Regions from separate parts of the Streptomyces sp. NPDC016562 genome, predicted to be linked through region 2. Evidence: riboswitches for the same ligand, from Rfam matches in the RefSeq annotation. Region 2 holds a riboswitch; each other region holds the start of a gene.
What was found. Region 2 has a riboswitch for cyclic di-AMP ahead of ACF059_RS23985 (transglycosylase family protein). Riboswitches for the same ligand answer to the same signal wherever they lie in the genome.

Region 1 (4,857 bases), on a different contig from region 2:
GCTGGAGTGCCCCATCCAGGTCAGCCGCAGACCGCCGGCGGGCGGCTTGGCCAGCTCCGCGAGGGTCGTCGGGTACACGGGGATCGGCGCGGCGGGTCCGCGCAGCGCCCGCTGCTCCCGGTGGAAGTAGTTCTTGGCGAACTCGGTCATCGACCCCGAGGGTCTGTTCCGGGCGCCGAGCGGGTTCTGGAAGACGCCGTCGGCGAAGTTCGGCGAACGACGGATCCGCTCGAGCCGGGCGCCGGACGGGTCCGCGCCGAAGGCTTCGGGCCGCAGGGCGCGCAGCCGCGGACGCAGGGGACGGGAGCCGGTCAAAGCGCCTCCTGGGAGGGGTGGGTCGAGGTGGTCGTCGCTCTACGACCATCCCAACGCACACCGGCCCCGAAGGATTCCGCTTGTGGCCCCCGCCCTCCCCCTTCCCCGCCCGTCCCCCTTGCCGGCCCGGCCCCCTCGCCAGGCCGTCGTCGCTTACAGCGGCAGCAGGTCCGGACGCTTCGCCGCCACGTGGTCCCCGGAGGACTCCCCGCGCAGCCGTCGCCCGATCCACGGCACGAGGTGGTCCCGCGCCCACTGGATGTTGTCCCGCGTCACGTCCACCGAGCCGCGCGGCCGCTGCGGCGGCCACGGCTGGTCCGGGTCGGTCGGCACGTCCAGCCCGAGCACCTGCCCGGCCCGCAGTGCGACCCGTGTGTGCCCCTCGGGCGACAGGTGCAGCCGGTCGGTGTCCCAGGCCCGCCGGTCCTGTACGGACCTCAGCGACCAGAGGTCCAGGACCGGGCAGTCGTAGCGGTCGGCGATGGCCCGCACGTGGGCGCTGTACGTCGCCACCTTGCCGCGGAGGTGCTTGAGCACCGGCACCCCGCGGGTGTCGAAGCCAGTGGTGATCATGACCTGGCCGACGGCCCCCGCGAGGTCGGCCACGGCCGCCTCGAACCGCTCCGCCACGTCGTCCGGGTCGCTGCCGGGCCGGATGATGTCGTTGCCGCCCGCGCAGAAGGTGACCAGATCGGGCGCCAGGGCCTTGGCCCTCGGGACCTGGTCGGCCACGATCTGGTCGAGGAGCTTTCCGCGCACCGCGAGATTCGCATACCGGAAGTCGTGCTCTTCGCGCTGGTCGGCCAGGAGCACGGCGAGCCGGTCCGCCCAGCCGAGAAATGAATCCCCGGGTCCCGGGTCCCCCACGCCCTCGGTGAAGCTGTCCCCGATCGCCGCGTACGAGCCGATGGTCTTGAGTTTCGTCGTCGTCGCTGCCACGGGTCCATCCTTCACTCCCGCTACCAACCTACGCCAACGTAATGAGGGGTTGACGGGCCGTGATCTATACCACCCGGGGGTTAAGGAATAGGTACACACGAGGCCGGGACCCCCCTCGGGTCCCGGCCTCCTGTGCGTCCGTGCCGCGGTGGCGGCTGCCGTCAGAGGCTGGCGCCCTTCGAGCGGAGGTAGGCGATGGGGTCGATGTCGGAGCCGTAGGAGGGGCCCGTACGGATCTCGAAGTGGAGGTGGGGGCCGGTCGAATTGCCGGTGGAGCCCGAGAGGCCGATGCTCTGGCCCGCCGTGACGCTCTGGCCGGCCGTGACGGAGAGCTGGGAAAGGTGGCCGTACTGGGAGTAGTTGCCGTCGGCGTGGCGGATGATGACCTCGTTGCCGTACGCGCCGGCCCAGCCCGCGGAGACCACGGTGCCCGCGCCGACCGCCTTGACGGTGGTGCCGGAGCTCGCGATGAAGTCCACGCCGGTGTGGTAGCCGGAGGACCACATGCTGCCCGCGACCTTGTACTGGGTGGAGATCCCGCCGCTCACCGGCGCCACGAAGGAGGAGGCGGACTGCGGCTGCGCGGCCGGCGCCTCGGGGGCGGTCTCCTGCTGCGCCGGGGCGGGCTTGGCGGCCCGCTCGGGAGCGGGCTTCGACACCGGCTTGGTGGCCGGCTTCGACGCGGGCTTCGCGGGGGCCTTCGGGGCGGGGGCGGCCGCGGCCGCGTCGCCCGCACCGCCGAGGTGAAGCTTCAGGCCCGGGTGGATCAGCGACGGGTCGCTGCCGACCGCCTCACGGTTGTCGGCGTAGAGCTGCTCCCAGCCGCCCGGCAGGTGGCGCTCGGCGGCGATCACGGAGAGGCAGTCGCCCGGGACGACCGTGTACACGCCCGGCGCGGCGGCCGCGGCCTGCGGCGAGACCGGAACCTGCGGTGCCGCGACGGGCGCCCCTGCGGTCACGGCGGTGACGGCGGTCGTCGTGGCGGCGGCCGGAGCGCCGGCGGCCTGAGCACCGGCGGCGCCCATCAGCGGCAGCGCGAGAGCCGCGCCACCGGTGCCGGCGACGGCGAAACCGCGCGATATCGAGAGGGACTTGGGACGGCGGTGCTTACCCTTTGCAGGCATGGCGCATTTCCTCTCCGGTGCCTGCGAGGTGAGCTGTCGGGTTCGGACTGGAGATGTCCGGCCGCACATGAACGGACCATGTACGGCTTCACCCCAAGCCGTCCCGGGTCCGAAGATCCGGGACAGCGGCTTACCTGGTTCCCCCGCTCCTGCCGCGCGTGAATAGTCGGGTGCGGTTTCCGGGCGGCGGCAGGATTCGGCGATCCACCCGGATCGGTCGCGAACGTAATCCCAAAGGGCCACGCGGAACAAGCCATGAATTCCCTGACGGAATAACAGGGATGAGGGACCGCCGGAATTCCGGTCACCCTCCGTCCATTCCGCCCCGCCAACAACCGCTCCGACGCGGTCATTCGGCTTTAGCGATCAGGCACTCACGGTCACCGTATGATCTGGCTCACGGGGACGCGGCCGATCTCGCCTCCGCTGATGGCAAGTTATCGCCAAGTAGTGTAATTCGGACAGAGCACCCCAGCCGGCGAGCATCCAGTCGGCGCGACGAAGCGGAGGAGTTCCCTTGACCCAGCAGATACAGGAGCCGGAGTTGTCCGGAGTGCGCAATTTCCGCGATGTGGGCGGATTGCCGACCTCCGACGGGCGAAGGGTCAAGGCGGGGCGACTGTTCCGAAGTGGACATCTCGCCCATGCCACGGAAACCGATACAGAATTCCTCGGCTCGCTCGGACTCCACACCGTCTTCGACTTCCGCAACAACGCCGACCACGCGCTGGAGGGCCCGGACGTGGACCTGCCGGGGGTGCGGAACGTCAACATCCCGCTCTCGGATCCGGCCGACGGCCGCGAGTTCTGGAAGATGGTCCGCGACGGCGACCTCGACCAGCTCCGCGCGGTCCTCGGCGACGGGCAGGCCGCGGCGCGGATGACCCAGTCGTACCGCGTGATGATCAAGCACCGGACCGCCGAGCACAGCCGCGTCCTGCACGCCCTCGCCGAGGACAGCGTCCCGGCCCTCATGCACTGCGCCGCCGGCAAGGACCGGGCGGGCCTGTCGATCGCCGTCACCCTGCTCGCACTGCGCGTCGAGCGCGAGGCGATCGTCGCGGACTACCTGGAGTCGAACGCCCCGCACCGCCGCTACCGGGTCCGGCGCGGCGACGGGTCCTCCGGGTCCCGCTCCCCCGAGGTGATGGAGCTGCTGGCCCCGCTCTTCGACGCCCGCGCCGAGTACCTGCTCGCGGCCTTCGAGACCATCGACGAGGCCTGGGGCGGTGTGGACCGCTACCTGTCGCAGGGCCTCGGGCTCACGCCCGAGACCCTGGACCGCCTCCGCGAGCAGCTGCTCGACTGATCTGATGATCTGCGCTCAAGCAGGCGGTCAGCGGTTGGCGACCGCCTGCTTCACGAGCGTCCTGCCGAAGTCCCACATCAGCCCGGACCCGCCGTGCGCCTCGTCCATCACCTCACGGAAGGCGCCGACGAACCGGTCGACGTCCTGCTCGTCCACGATCAGGGGCGGAATCAGCTTGATCACCTCCAACTGGTCCCCGGAGACCTGGGTGAGGATGCGGTGCTTCTGGAGCAGCGGCACGACGACCATCTGCGCGAACAGCCCCTTGCGTGCCGCTTGGAGCATCGTCCAGCGGCTGCGGAGCCCCAGCGAGGACGGCCGGCCGAATTCGATGCCGATCATCAGGCCGCGTCCGCGCACCTCGTGCAGCAGCTCGTACTCGTCCACGAGCGCCGCCAGCCGCCCGCGCAGGAGGTCGCCCATGGCCCTGGAGTGGGCGACGATCTCCTCGTCCTCCATGACCGACAGCACGGCCAGCCCGGCCGCCATCGCCTGCGCGTTGGAGCCGAAGCTCGCGGAGTGCACGAGCACCCGGTCCATGGACGAGTAGACCTTCTTGAAGATCCAGTCCTTGCCCAGGGTCGCACCGACGGGCACGTAGCCGCCCGACAGCGCCTTGGCGACGCAGACCAGGTCCGGCTCCACGCCCGGCTCGTGCTGGTAGGCGTAGAAGTCGCCGGTACGTCCGAGGCCGGTCTGCACCTCGTCCGCGATCAGCAGTGCCTTGTGCCGGTGCAGCAGCTCCTGCGCGGCGAGCAGGAATCCGGGCGGGGCCGCGAGGACGCCCTTGCCCTGGACGGGCTCGACGATCAGGGCGGCCACGTCCCCCCGCTTCAGCTCCCGTTCCAGGGCGGCCAGATCGCCCAGCGCGATCCCGGTGTCGGGGAGCAGCGGCGCGAAGCCGTCCCGGAACCCGCCCTCGCCGTTGACCGAGAGCGAGCCGGTGGTGAGCCCGTGGAAGGCGTGGTCGCAGTAGAGGATCCGTGGCCGGCCGGTGGCGTACCGGGCGAACTTCAGGGCCGTCTCCACCGCCTCGGTGCCGCTGTTGCCGAAGAAGACCCGGTCCAGGTGCGGGCTGTACGAGAGCAGCTTCTCGGCCAGCAGCCCGGGCAGCGGCTGGCAGTCGAAGCGGGTGAGGTCGGCGAGCTGGGCGTCCAGGACGTCGTGCAG
Region 2 (4,857 bases):
GCGACCAGCGGCTCACCGACGGGCTGGCCCGGCTGGCCGGCTCGGGCCGGGTCTCCATGCCGGCCCTGGAGCTGCTGCCCGGCTCGTACGACCTGCCGGGCGCCCGCCTGCTCGACCTGGTCCAGGTGATGGACCGGGTCCGGCGCGAGTGCCCGTGGACCTCGCGGCAGACCCACGAGGGCCTGGCCAAGTACGCGATCGAGGAGGCGTACGAGCTCGTCGAGGCCATCGAGGACGGGAGCCGGGAGGAGCTGCGCGAGGAACTGGGCGACGTCCTGCTCCAGGTGGTCTTCCACGCGCGGATCGCCCAGGAGCACGAGGACCCGGACGCCGCCTTCTCCATCGACGACGTGGCCGGCGCCCTGGTGGAGAAGCTCATCCACCGGCACCCGCACGTCTTCGGCGACGCGCAGGCGCAGACACCGCAGGACGTGCACGAGCACTGGCAGCGCACCAAGGCGATCGAGAAGCAGCGGGAGTCGGTCACCGACGGCATCCCGGTGGGCCAGCCGGGTCTCGCGCTCGCGGCCAAGCTCGCGGGCCGCGTCCGCGCGGGCGGGCTGGCCGTGGAACTGCCCCGCGGCGAGGGCGTCGGGTACGAACTGCTGGAGCTGGCGGCGCGCGCCGAGGAGGCGGGCGTCGACCCGGAGACCGCGCTGCGCGCGGCGGCCCGCGCCTACCGCGACGCGATCCGGGCGGCCGAGGGAGTCGGCCCCACCCCGGAGGACTCCCCGGACGAGTAGGCCGGGATACGGTCGTCACGTGCACGAGCAGACCCCCGCAGCCCCAGCCGACCCCCCTGCCACCGAGGGCCCGACCCTCTTCGACTGGGAGTTCGCGACCGACCCGTACCCGGCCTACGCATGGCTGCGCGAGCACTCCCCGGTGCACCGCACCAAGCTCCCCAGCGGGGTCGAGGCCTGGCTGGTCACCCGCTACGCCGACGCCCGCCAGGCCCTCGCCGACCAGCGGCTCAGCAAGAATCCGGCGCACCACGCGGAGCCCGCGCACGCCAAGGGCAAGACCGGGATCCCGGGGGAGCGCAAGGCCGAGCTGATGACGCACCTGCTCAACATCGACCCGCCGGACCACACCCGGCTGCGGCGGCTGGTGTCGAAGGCGTTCACGCCGCGCAGGGTCGCCGAGTTCACCCCGCGGGTGCAGGCGCTCACCGACCACCTGATCGACCAGTTCGCGGGGAAGGGGGAGGCGGACCTCATCCACGAGTTCGCCTTCCCGCTGCCGATCTACGCCATCTGCGAGATGCTCGGCGTCCCGCGCGAGGACCAGGACGACTTCCGCGACTGGGCGGGGATGATGATCCGCCACGGCGGCGGCCCGCGCGGCGGGGTCGCCCGGTCGGTCAAGCAGATGCGCACCTACCTCGGCGAGCTCATCCACCGCAAAAGGGACGATCTGGGCGACGACCTGATCTCCGACCTGATCCGGGCGAGCGACCACGGCGACCACCTGACGGAGGGCGAGGCCACCGCCATGGCCTTCATCCTGCTCTTCGCCGGCTTCGAGACGACCGTGAACCTCATCGGCAACGGCGTCCACGCCCTCTTCATGAACCCCGGCCAGCGCGAGCGCCTCCAGCTCTCCCTCGCCGCCGGCGAGAGCGGACTGCTGGCCACCGGTGTCGAGGAACTGCTGCGCTACGACGGTCCGGTGGAGCTGGCGACCTGGCGTTTCGCCACCGAGCCGCTGACCCTCGGCGGCCGGGAGATCGCGGTCGGCGATCCGGTCCTGGTCGTCCTCGCGGCCGCCGACCGGGACCCCGAGCGGTTCGCCGATCCGGACACCCTGGACCTCTCCAGGACCGACAACCAGCACCTCGGGTACGGGCACGGAATCCACTACTGCGTGGGCGCCCCGCTCGCACGACTTGAAGGACAGACCGCGCTCGCGACTTTGCTCACGCGTCTGCCCGATCTGGAACTGGCTGTTCCGCCCGAAGACCTGCGCTGGCGCGGCGGACTGATCATGCGTGGCCTGCGCACTCTTCCCGTCCGCTTCACACCTCGAAACACTTGAGCGCGAGCTGACCGCGAGTCAGTTCCCGACCGAACTTGTGACAATCGTTCGAAGGCCGCTAGGTTCTGCCGTTACCCCGCCGTTATGCGAAAGGTGCACCTTCATGCGTTCCGGGAACGGCCGCCACAGACGCCCCCGCCAGGTCCCCGCGCTGGTAGTCACAGCCGGTGTCACTGGCTCCGCGCTGGCCCTGCCGCTGCTAGCCGCCACCCAGGCCTCCGCCGCCGACACGTCGACGTGGGACAAGGTCGCCGAATGCGAGAGCGGGGGCACCTGGAGCGCCAACCTCGGCAACGGCTCGTACGGCGGGCTCCAGTTCACCCAGGAGCAGTGGCAGAACGCCGGCGGGCTCGACTTCGCCGAGCGCGCCGACCTCGCGAGCAGGTCCCAGCAGATCGCCGTGGCCGAGCGGGTGCTCGCCTCGCAGGGGCCGCAGGCGTGGCCGCTGTGCGCCACCTCCGCCGGACTGGACCGGCAGGGCCCCGCCGCGGCGGTGGACCCCGGTCTGCCCGGCACCTCCGGGACGATCGCGCCCTCCCCGTCCCGCCCGGACGACACCGTGCCCTCCCGCGCGGGTGAGCGGCCGGCCATCGACTTCGGGGCGCCGACGGCGACCGGGCCGGTGGTCCCGAGCCCGTCCGGCTCCCCCTCGTACCTCATCCCCGACGCGCCGTCCGTCGGACTGCCCGTCATGCCCGTGCCGGACGCCCCCTCGGCGCCGGTCGTCCCGGCCGACCCGACCGCGCCCCCGGCGACCCCCGGCGACGCGGCCGCGCCCACGACTCCGGTGGCGCCGACGACGCCGGCCGTCCCGGCGGACCCGAGCGCGCCCGCGACCCCCGGTCAGCCTTCCGCGGACCCGACGGTCCCGGCGGCCGGGGATACCCTCCCGGCCGAGGGCAGCGGCAAGCACCGCGGCGAGCCCGCCCCCGAGACGGCCGCGCCCTCTGACGCGCCGTCGGAGCCCACGTACACGGTGCGGGCGGGCGACAGCCTGGCCGCCATCGCGGATGCCAAGGGCGTGAAGGGCGGCTGGAACCAGCTCTACCAGGCCAATGAGCAGGTCATCGGCGGCGACGCCGATCTGATCAAGCCTGGTCAGAATCTGGATCTAACCGTGCAATAAGGGCACTTGAGCGGCCCGAAAAGGCGGGAATGTCGGTTATCGGCAAGTGAGACATGCGTCTCTTCCGGTCAACTGGCGTGTCCCGCCCCGCGGCTGCGGCAAACCCCGTCCTCACCTGCGCAAACACCCCCACGGGGAGCGCAAGTAGGGGTCGTCTCCCCCCGATGTCCCTCGTTGAACATCGGGGGGAGACCTGTCTACCTTCTGAATCGCTCGCCACCGCGAGCTCCTTCGACCGCATCGCCGAATCCTGCCGGCGGACGGGGGGAACAGTCGTCGCGCAAGCGCCGAAGGCAGGAGCGGGGGAACCAAGGTAGGCGCCGGGAGCGGCCGTTGAGAGACGGTCACGCCACCGGCTTGGGGTTAAGCGGTGCGGCTGGTCCGCAGCGCCGGGCACTCATCAGCTCGAACCCGACAGCTCACCTCGTAGGCGTCGGTGAGGAGAAACCTCATGCTGCTTTCCGGCAAGGGCAAGCACCGTCGCGGCTCCAAGGCCGTCCGCATCGTCACGCTCGCCGGTGTCGCCGGTGTGGCCGTGGCCGCCCCGCTGATGGCCGCGGGCACCGCCTCCGCCGCGACCGCCTCCGAGTGGGACAAGGTCGCGCAGTGCGAGTCCGGTGGCAACTGGGCCATCAACACGGGCAACGGCTACTACGGCGGCCTGCAGTTCTCGTCCTCGACGTGGGCCGCGTACGGCGGCAAGGCGTACGCCGCGCAGGCCAACCAGGCCTCGAAGTCCCAGCAGATAGCCATCGCCGAGAAGGTCCTCAAGGGTCAGGGCAAGGGCGCCTGGCCGCACTGCGGCGTGGGCCTGTCGAACTCCTCCTACACCGGCGGCGGGTCCACCGAGACCCCGAAGACCGTCAAGCCGAAGGCCGACTCGAAGAAGACCGAGCAGAAGGCCGCGCCGAAGAAGGACACCACCAAGCGCGCCGAGGCCCCCACCACCCGCTCCGAGCGCGCCGAGGCTCCGGCCGCGCCGAAGACGGGCAACGGCTCGTACGAGGTCAAGTCCGGTGACACCCTGGGCACCATCGCCGACGCCAACGGCGTCCAGGGCGGCTGGGAGAAGCTGTTCGAGCTGAACAAGGACATCGTCTCGGACGCCGACCTGATCTACCCGGGCCAGAAGCTGAAGCTCAGCTGAACACTGCGGCCGTAGCCCGCAGGCGCCCGTAGCCGACCGGGGCCCGATCCGCAGGCCCGAACGGCACGCACGACGTCCCACCGCCCGGCGCGTTTGTCCCCACGCGCCGGGCGGTGGCGTGTGCGCCGCCGCGCCCCGCGCCCCCGAACCCGGTCCGTATGTCCCGGAAGAGGGGTATTCGGTCCCTTTTTCGTCCCAGGACCCGGGCGGTCGGCAGGTCGAGTCCCCGGATCCGGTTAGGCTCTAGGCGGCCAGGCCATCCCACGGCCTGACGCCACCGCACACCCAGCGTCACATCCCAGAAGGAGATGCTCGTGCCGTCCATCGACGTCGTCGTAGCCCGGGAAATCCTGGACTCCCGAGGCAACCCCACGGTCGAGGTCGAGGTGGGCCTCGACGACGGCAGCACCGGCCGTGCTGCCGTTCCGTCCGGCGCCTCCACCGGTGCCTTCGAGGCCATCGAGCTCCGTGACGGTGACCCCAACCGTTACTTCGGCAAGGGTGTCGAGAAGGCCGTCCTCGCCGTCATCGAGCAGATCGGCCCGGA
Region 3 (4,857 bases), on a different contig from region 2:
GCCGTGGAGCGCGTCCTGGACATCACCGCCGAAGAGGTCCAGGCCGTGGCCGCGGCCCGGCTGCGCCCCGACAACCGCGCGGTGCTCGTCTACGAGCCGATCGCGGCCGAGGAGACCGACGGGGACGACGAGTCCGGCCAGGGCGCGCAGTCCGGCGAGAGCGACGAGAACGAGGGGGCGGAGCAGTGAGCGAGACCGCAGCCGTCACGATGACCTTCCACCCGCGCCCGCAGGCCGGCGAACCGCAGCCGTGGGCCTTCCCGGCCCCGGACCGCACGGTGCTGTCCAACGGGCTGACCCTGCTGACCTGCCACCGGCCGGGCCAGCAGGTGATCGCGGTCGAGATCAACCTCGCCGCCCCGCTGGACGCCGAACCCGAGGGCCTGGACGGCGTGTCGACCATCATGGCGCGCGCGTTCTCCGAGGGCACCGACAAGCACTCCGCCGAGGAGTTCGCGGCCGAGCTGGAGCGCTGCGGCGCCACCCTCGACGCGCACGCCGACCACCCGGGCATCCGGGTCTCCCTGGAGGTCCCGGCGTCCCGGCTGCCCAAGGCGCTGGGCCTGCTCTCCGAGGCACTCGCCGCCCCCGCCTTCGCCGACGCCGAGATCGACCGGCTGGTGCGCAACCGGCTCGACGAGATCCCGCACGAGCTGGCCAACCCCCAGCGGCGCGCCGCCAAGCAGCTCTCCAAGGAGCTCTTCCCGGCGTCCCTGCGGATGTCCCGCCCGCGGCAGGGCACCGAGGAGACGGTCGCCCGCATCGACTCCGCGGCCGTGCGCGCCTTCTACGAGGCCCACGTACGCCCCGCCACCGCCACGGCCGTGGTCGTCGGCGACCTGACCGGCATCGACCTCGACGCCGTCCTGGCGGACACCCTCGGCAGCTGGACGGGCGGCACCGCCGAACCGCTCCCGGCGCCGTCCGTGACCGCCGACGACACCGGCAGGGTGGTCATCGTGGACCGGCCCGGCTCGGTCCAGACCCAGCTGCTGATCGGCCGCATCGGCCCGGACCGGCACGACCGCGTCTGGGCGGCGCAGGTGCTCGGTACGTACTGCCTGGGCGGCACCCTCACCTCCCGCCTGGACGCGGTGCTGCGCGAGGAGAAGGGGTACACCTACGGCGTGCGCGCCTTCGCCCAGGTGCTGCGCTCCACGGCCGACGGCAAGGGCGCCTCGATGCTCGCCATCAGCGGCTCGGTGGACACCCCGAACACCGGACCGGCGCTGGAGGACCTCTGGACGGTGCTGCGCACCCTCGCGGAGGGCGGTCTGACCGACGCCGAACGGGACGTCGCCGTGCAGAACTTGGTGGGCGTGGCCCCGCTGAAGTTCGAGACGGCCGCCTCGGTGGCCGGCACGCTCGCCGACCAGGTGGAGCAGGAGCTGCCGGACGACTACCAGGCCCAGTTGTACGCACAGCTGGCCGAAACCGGCACGGTGGAGGCGACTTCGGCGGTCGTGAAGGCCTTCCCGGCGGACCGGCTGGTCACCATCCTGGTGGGCGACGCGGCGCAGATCGAGGAGCCGGTACGGGCACTCGGGATCGGCGAGGTCACCGTCGTCACCGACTGACGACCTGACGACGGCGGCTGACGACCTGACGACGGCCACCTGACCGTCGGCTGACGCCTCATCGGGCGATCGGTGTCTCAGGTGCGAGGGGCTCTGGCGGGACTTATCCCGCCAGAGCCCTTTTGTCCGTTTGGTGGTGAGGTTGCTTTTATGTGGTGTGGCGTACGCAACAAAAAGCCGCGTCTGTTTGGCGATTGACTGATGATCCGCCTAGCGTCGTCCGTGCTGTCCGTCAGTTGTGCCCGCCGCACCCGCGGCACCGGACAGCGATCGCCGAGTCCCCGTCAGGCGCGAGCCTGGGGAGCCGGGGACCCACATGTGTCCCTGGGGTGAATCGGGCCGCCTCGCCAGAGGAGGCCCGTAGGAGACCTTCCTGCTCCGAACCCGTCAGCTAACCCGGTAGGCGAGAAGGAAGGAAAGGATCCAACCCTCCATGGCGTTTGGCAGTCGTCCCGCTGGTTCCGGCAAGCACCGCGGATCCAGCCGCCTGAGCCGTAAGACCGCCGGTTACGCCGGCATCGCCGCGATCGCCACCACGGGCGTCGTCGGCTCCCTCGCCGCCCCGGCCTTCGCCGCGGACAACCACAGCAGCTCCGCCCCGGAGAACGGGCTGGGCGCCGTCGTCGTCGCCGAGGACCTCGCGGGTGACATCGCGGACCAGGCCGCGTCCCAGCAGCGCGCCGCCGACCACGCCGCCGCCAAGGCGCAGGCCGAGGCCGACGCCAAGCAGCGGGCCGCCGAGGCCAAGCGCCTCGCCGAGGCCAAGGCGAAGGCCGAGCGCGAGGCCGCCGAGCGCGCGGCCCGCGAGGAGGAGCGCAAGCGCCTCAACACCTTCGTCGCCCCGATCGAGGGCTCGTACGTGAGCACGCAGTACCACGCGGGCGGCGGCATGTGGTCCTCCGGCAGCCACACCGGCATCGACCTGCACGCCTCCTCCGGCACCTCGGTCCACGCGGTGGGCGTCGGTGTCGTGGTCGAGGCGGGCTGGGGCGGCGCGTACGGCAACAACGTCGTGATCAAGCACAACGACGGCACCTACACGCAGTACGGGCACATGAACTCGCTGAGCGTCTCCGTCGGCCAGCAGGTCACCGCCGGCCAGGTGATCGGCCTGTCGGGCTCCACCGGCAACTCCAGCGGCCCGCACCTGCACTTCGAGGCCCGCACCGGCTCGCAGTACGGCTCGGACATCGACCCGATCGCCTACATGCGTTCGCACGGCGTCGATCTCTGATCCGTCGTCCCGCACCTTTCACCGAAGACCCCGGCTCCCCGAGCCGGGGTCTTCGTGTGTCCGCCCGGATCCGCCCCCTGTGAATGTTTCGTATTTCCGGCCGCTCTCGGAAATGATCGTGTGTTGCAATAGAGTCGCAGCACGCGCACGTGCGCGCATTGAGGCTGGCAGTCGGAAATAGGCGGAGGTTCGGTCTTGCGTATTCCTGCGCACGCAGTATGCACAGCAATCCGCGATGACATCGTCTCCGGTGTCTTCGAACCGGGGAGTCGGCTGACCGAGGAGGTGCTGGCCCGCCGGTACGGAGTCTCGCGCGTCCCGGTCCGCGAGGCGCTGCGGACCCTGGAGTCCGAGGGGTTCGTGACGACGCGGCGCCACGCGGGGGCCTGCGTCGCCGAGCCGACCGAGCAGGAGGCGGCCGACCTGCTGGAGCTGCGGATGCTCCTGGAGCCCCTGGCGGCGGCCCGGGCGGCCCGGCGGCGCACCGAGGCGCACCTCAAGGTGCTGCGTGGGCTGGTCAGACTGGGTCAGGAACGGGCCAGGCGGGGCCAGGGAGAGGACCTGAGGTCCCTGGGCGGCTGGTTCCACGAGACGCTCGCCCAGTCCTCGGGCAGCCCCGGGCTGATCGCGCTGCTCACCCAGATGCGGCACAAGATCGCGTGGATGTACGTGGTGGAGGCGCCCCTGCGGCCCGTGGAGTCCTGGGCGGAGCACGGTGCGATCGTGGACGCGGTGGCCCGCGGGGACGCGGAGCGGGCGCGGGCGCTGACCGCGCTCCACGCCGACCGGGCGGCGGGTGCGCACCGGCGGCGGGTCCGGCCGGCTGTGAGCACTTCGCAACCTGCCGTAAACATGTCGAGCGGGCGGCATTAACAGGGGCCGTATACAAAGGACGACATCGTGGCATCGCGCCCGTTTATCGCGCGGTGCGCACGGGGTGAATTCGGCGCGCCGCATTTCTGCGGAGGGGCCTGAGATGTCCGCCGGGCTCTTTTTCTTCGGCGCTGAATTACGTGGTTGGATTTCCGAGGGTTTCCAGGGCTCCGCGCGCCCCCCGGCCGGGCGCCACAACGGCGAAGCCGCGGGCCCCCGGCCGTCCGGGGCCCGCGGCTTCGCGGCGTACTGCTCGGGTGGAACCCGAAGGGTCAGACGGTCTCGGGAAGCTCTTCGAGACCCTCGGCGACCAGCTTCGCGAGGCGGTCGAGCGCGACGTCCGCACCCTCGGCCTCCGAGGCGAGGACGATCTCCTCGCCGCCCTGGGCGCCCAGGCCCAGAACCGCCAGCATGGAAGCGGCGTTGACGGGGTCGCCGCCCTTCTTCGCGATGGTCACCGGGACGCCGGAAGCGGTCGTCGCACGGACGAAGATCGAGGCGGGACGAGCGTGCAGGCCCTCGGCCCAGCCGACGTTGACGCGGCGCTCTGCCATGGTGATGCCCTTCAGGTTCTTACGGTTGTCTAGACCAGTCTCTCACGACGCCCTGAATGCTCCGACCGGCCCTCGGCCCGAATCCGCCGTCGCTCGACCTCCCCAGCTTGCACCGGTTTGCCCCGTATCGCCTCATGCGCCGCGCACGCACCGCCCAGCCCGTCCCGGCCGTAAAGTAGCCCCATGACCATCGAGTCGGACCCCTCGTACCCGGCCCACTGGGAAGCCGACGTCGTCCTGCGCGACGGCGGCACCGCCCGGATCAGGCCCATCACCACCGAGGACGCGGGCCGGCTGGTCAGCTTCTACGAGCAGGTCTCGGACGAGTCGAAGTACTACCGCTTCTTCGCCCCCTACCCCCGCCTCTCCGACCGCGACGTCCGCCGCTTCACGCACCACGACTACGTGGACCGGGTCGGCCTGGCCGCGACCATCGGCGGGCAGTTCATCGGCACCGTCCGCTACGACCGCATCGGCCCCGACGGCCGGCCCGCCTCCGCGCCCGCCGACGAGGCCGAGGTCGCCTTCCTCGTCCAGGACGCCCACCAGGGCCGCGGGGTCGCCTCCGCGCTCCTCGAACACATCGGCGCGGTGGCCCGGGAGCGCGGCATCCGCCGCT

Region 1: linked by a shared signal. The riboswitch ahead of ACF059_RS11580 (peptidoglycan DD-metalloendopeptidase family protein) and the one ahead of ACF059_RS23985 (transglycosylase family protein) in region 2 are both predicted to bind cyclic di-AMP.
Region 3: linked by a shared signal. The riboswitch ahead of ACF059_RS08555 (M23 family metallopeptidase) and the one ahead of ACF059_RS23985 (transglycosylase family protein) in region 2 are both predicted to bind cyclic di-AMP.

What each region holds. Positions count from the first base shown of each region.
Region 1 is NZ_JBIBRZ010000002.1:836,097-840,953, reverse strand. Features, by position in the region: gene ACF059_RS11590 (MBL fold metallo-hydrolase) at 1-315, opposite strand, end outside; gene ACF059_RS11585 (SGNH/GDSL hydrolase family protein) at 469-1,254, opposite strand; gene ACF059_RS11580 (peptidoglycan DD-metalloendopeptidase family protein) at 1,416-2,378, opposite strand; cyclic di-AMP (ydaO/yuaA leader) riboswitch at 2,384-2,590, opposite strand; gene ACF059_RS11575 (tyrosine-protein phosphatase) at 2,896-3,687, shown strand; gene ACF059_RS11570 (aspartate aminotransferase family protein) at 3,715-4,857, opposite strand, start outside.
Region 2 is NZ_JBIBRZ010000006.1:78,935-83,791, reverse strand. Features, by position in the region: gene ACF059_RS24000 (nucleoside triphosphate pyrophosphohydrolase) at 1-743, shown strand, start outside; gene ACF059_RS23995 (cytochrome P450) at 763-2,037, shown strand; gene ACF059_RS23990 (transglycosylase family protein) at 2,141-3,163, shown strand; cyclic di-AMP (ydaO/yuaA leader) riboswitch at 3,439-3,611, shown strand; gene ACF059_RS23985 (transglycosylase family protein) at 3,615-4,310, shown strand; gene eno (phosphopyruvate hydratase) at 4,619-4,857, shown strand, end outside.
Region 3 is NZ_JBIBRZ010000002.1:119,060-123,916, forward strand. Features, by position in the region: gene ACF059_RS08545 (M16 family metallopeptidase) at 1-189, shown strand, start outside; gene ACF059_RS08550 (M16 family metallopeptidase) at 210-1,577, shown strand; cyclic di-AMP (ydaO/yuaA leader) riboswitch at 1,839-1,998, shown strand; gene ACF059_RS08555 (M23 family metallopeptidase) at 2,011-2,811, shown strand; gene ACF059_RS08560 (GntR family transcriptional regulator) at 3,007-3,684, shown strand; gene ACF059_RS08565 (HPr family phosphocarrier protein) at 3,957-4,238, opposite strand; gene ACF059_RS08570 (GNAT family N-acetyltransferase) at 4,422-4,857, shown strand, end outside.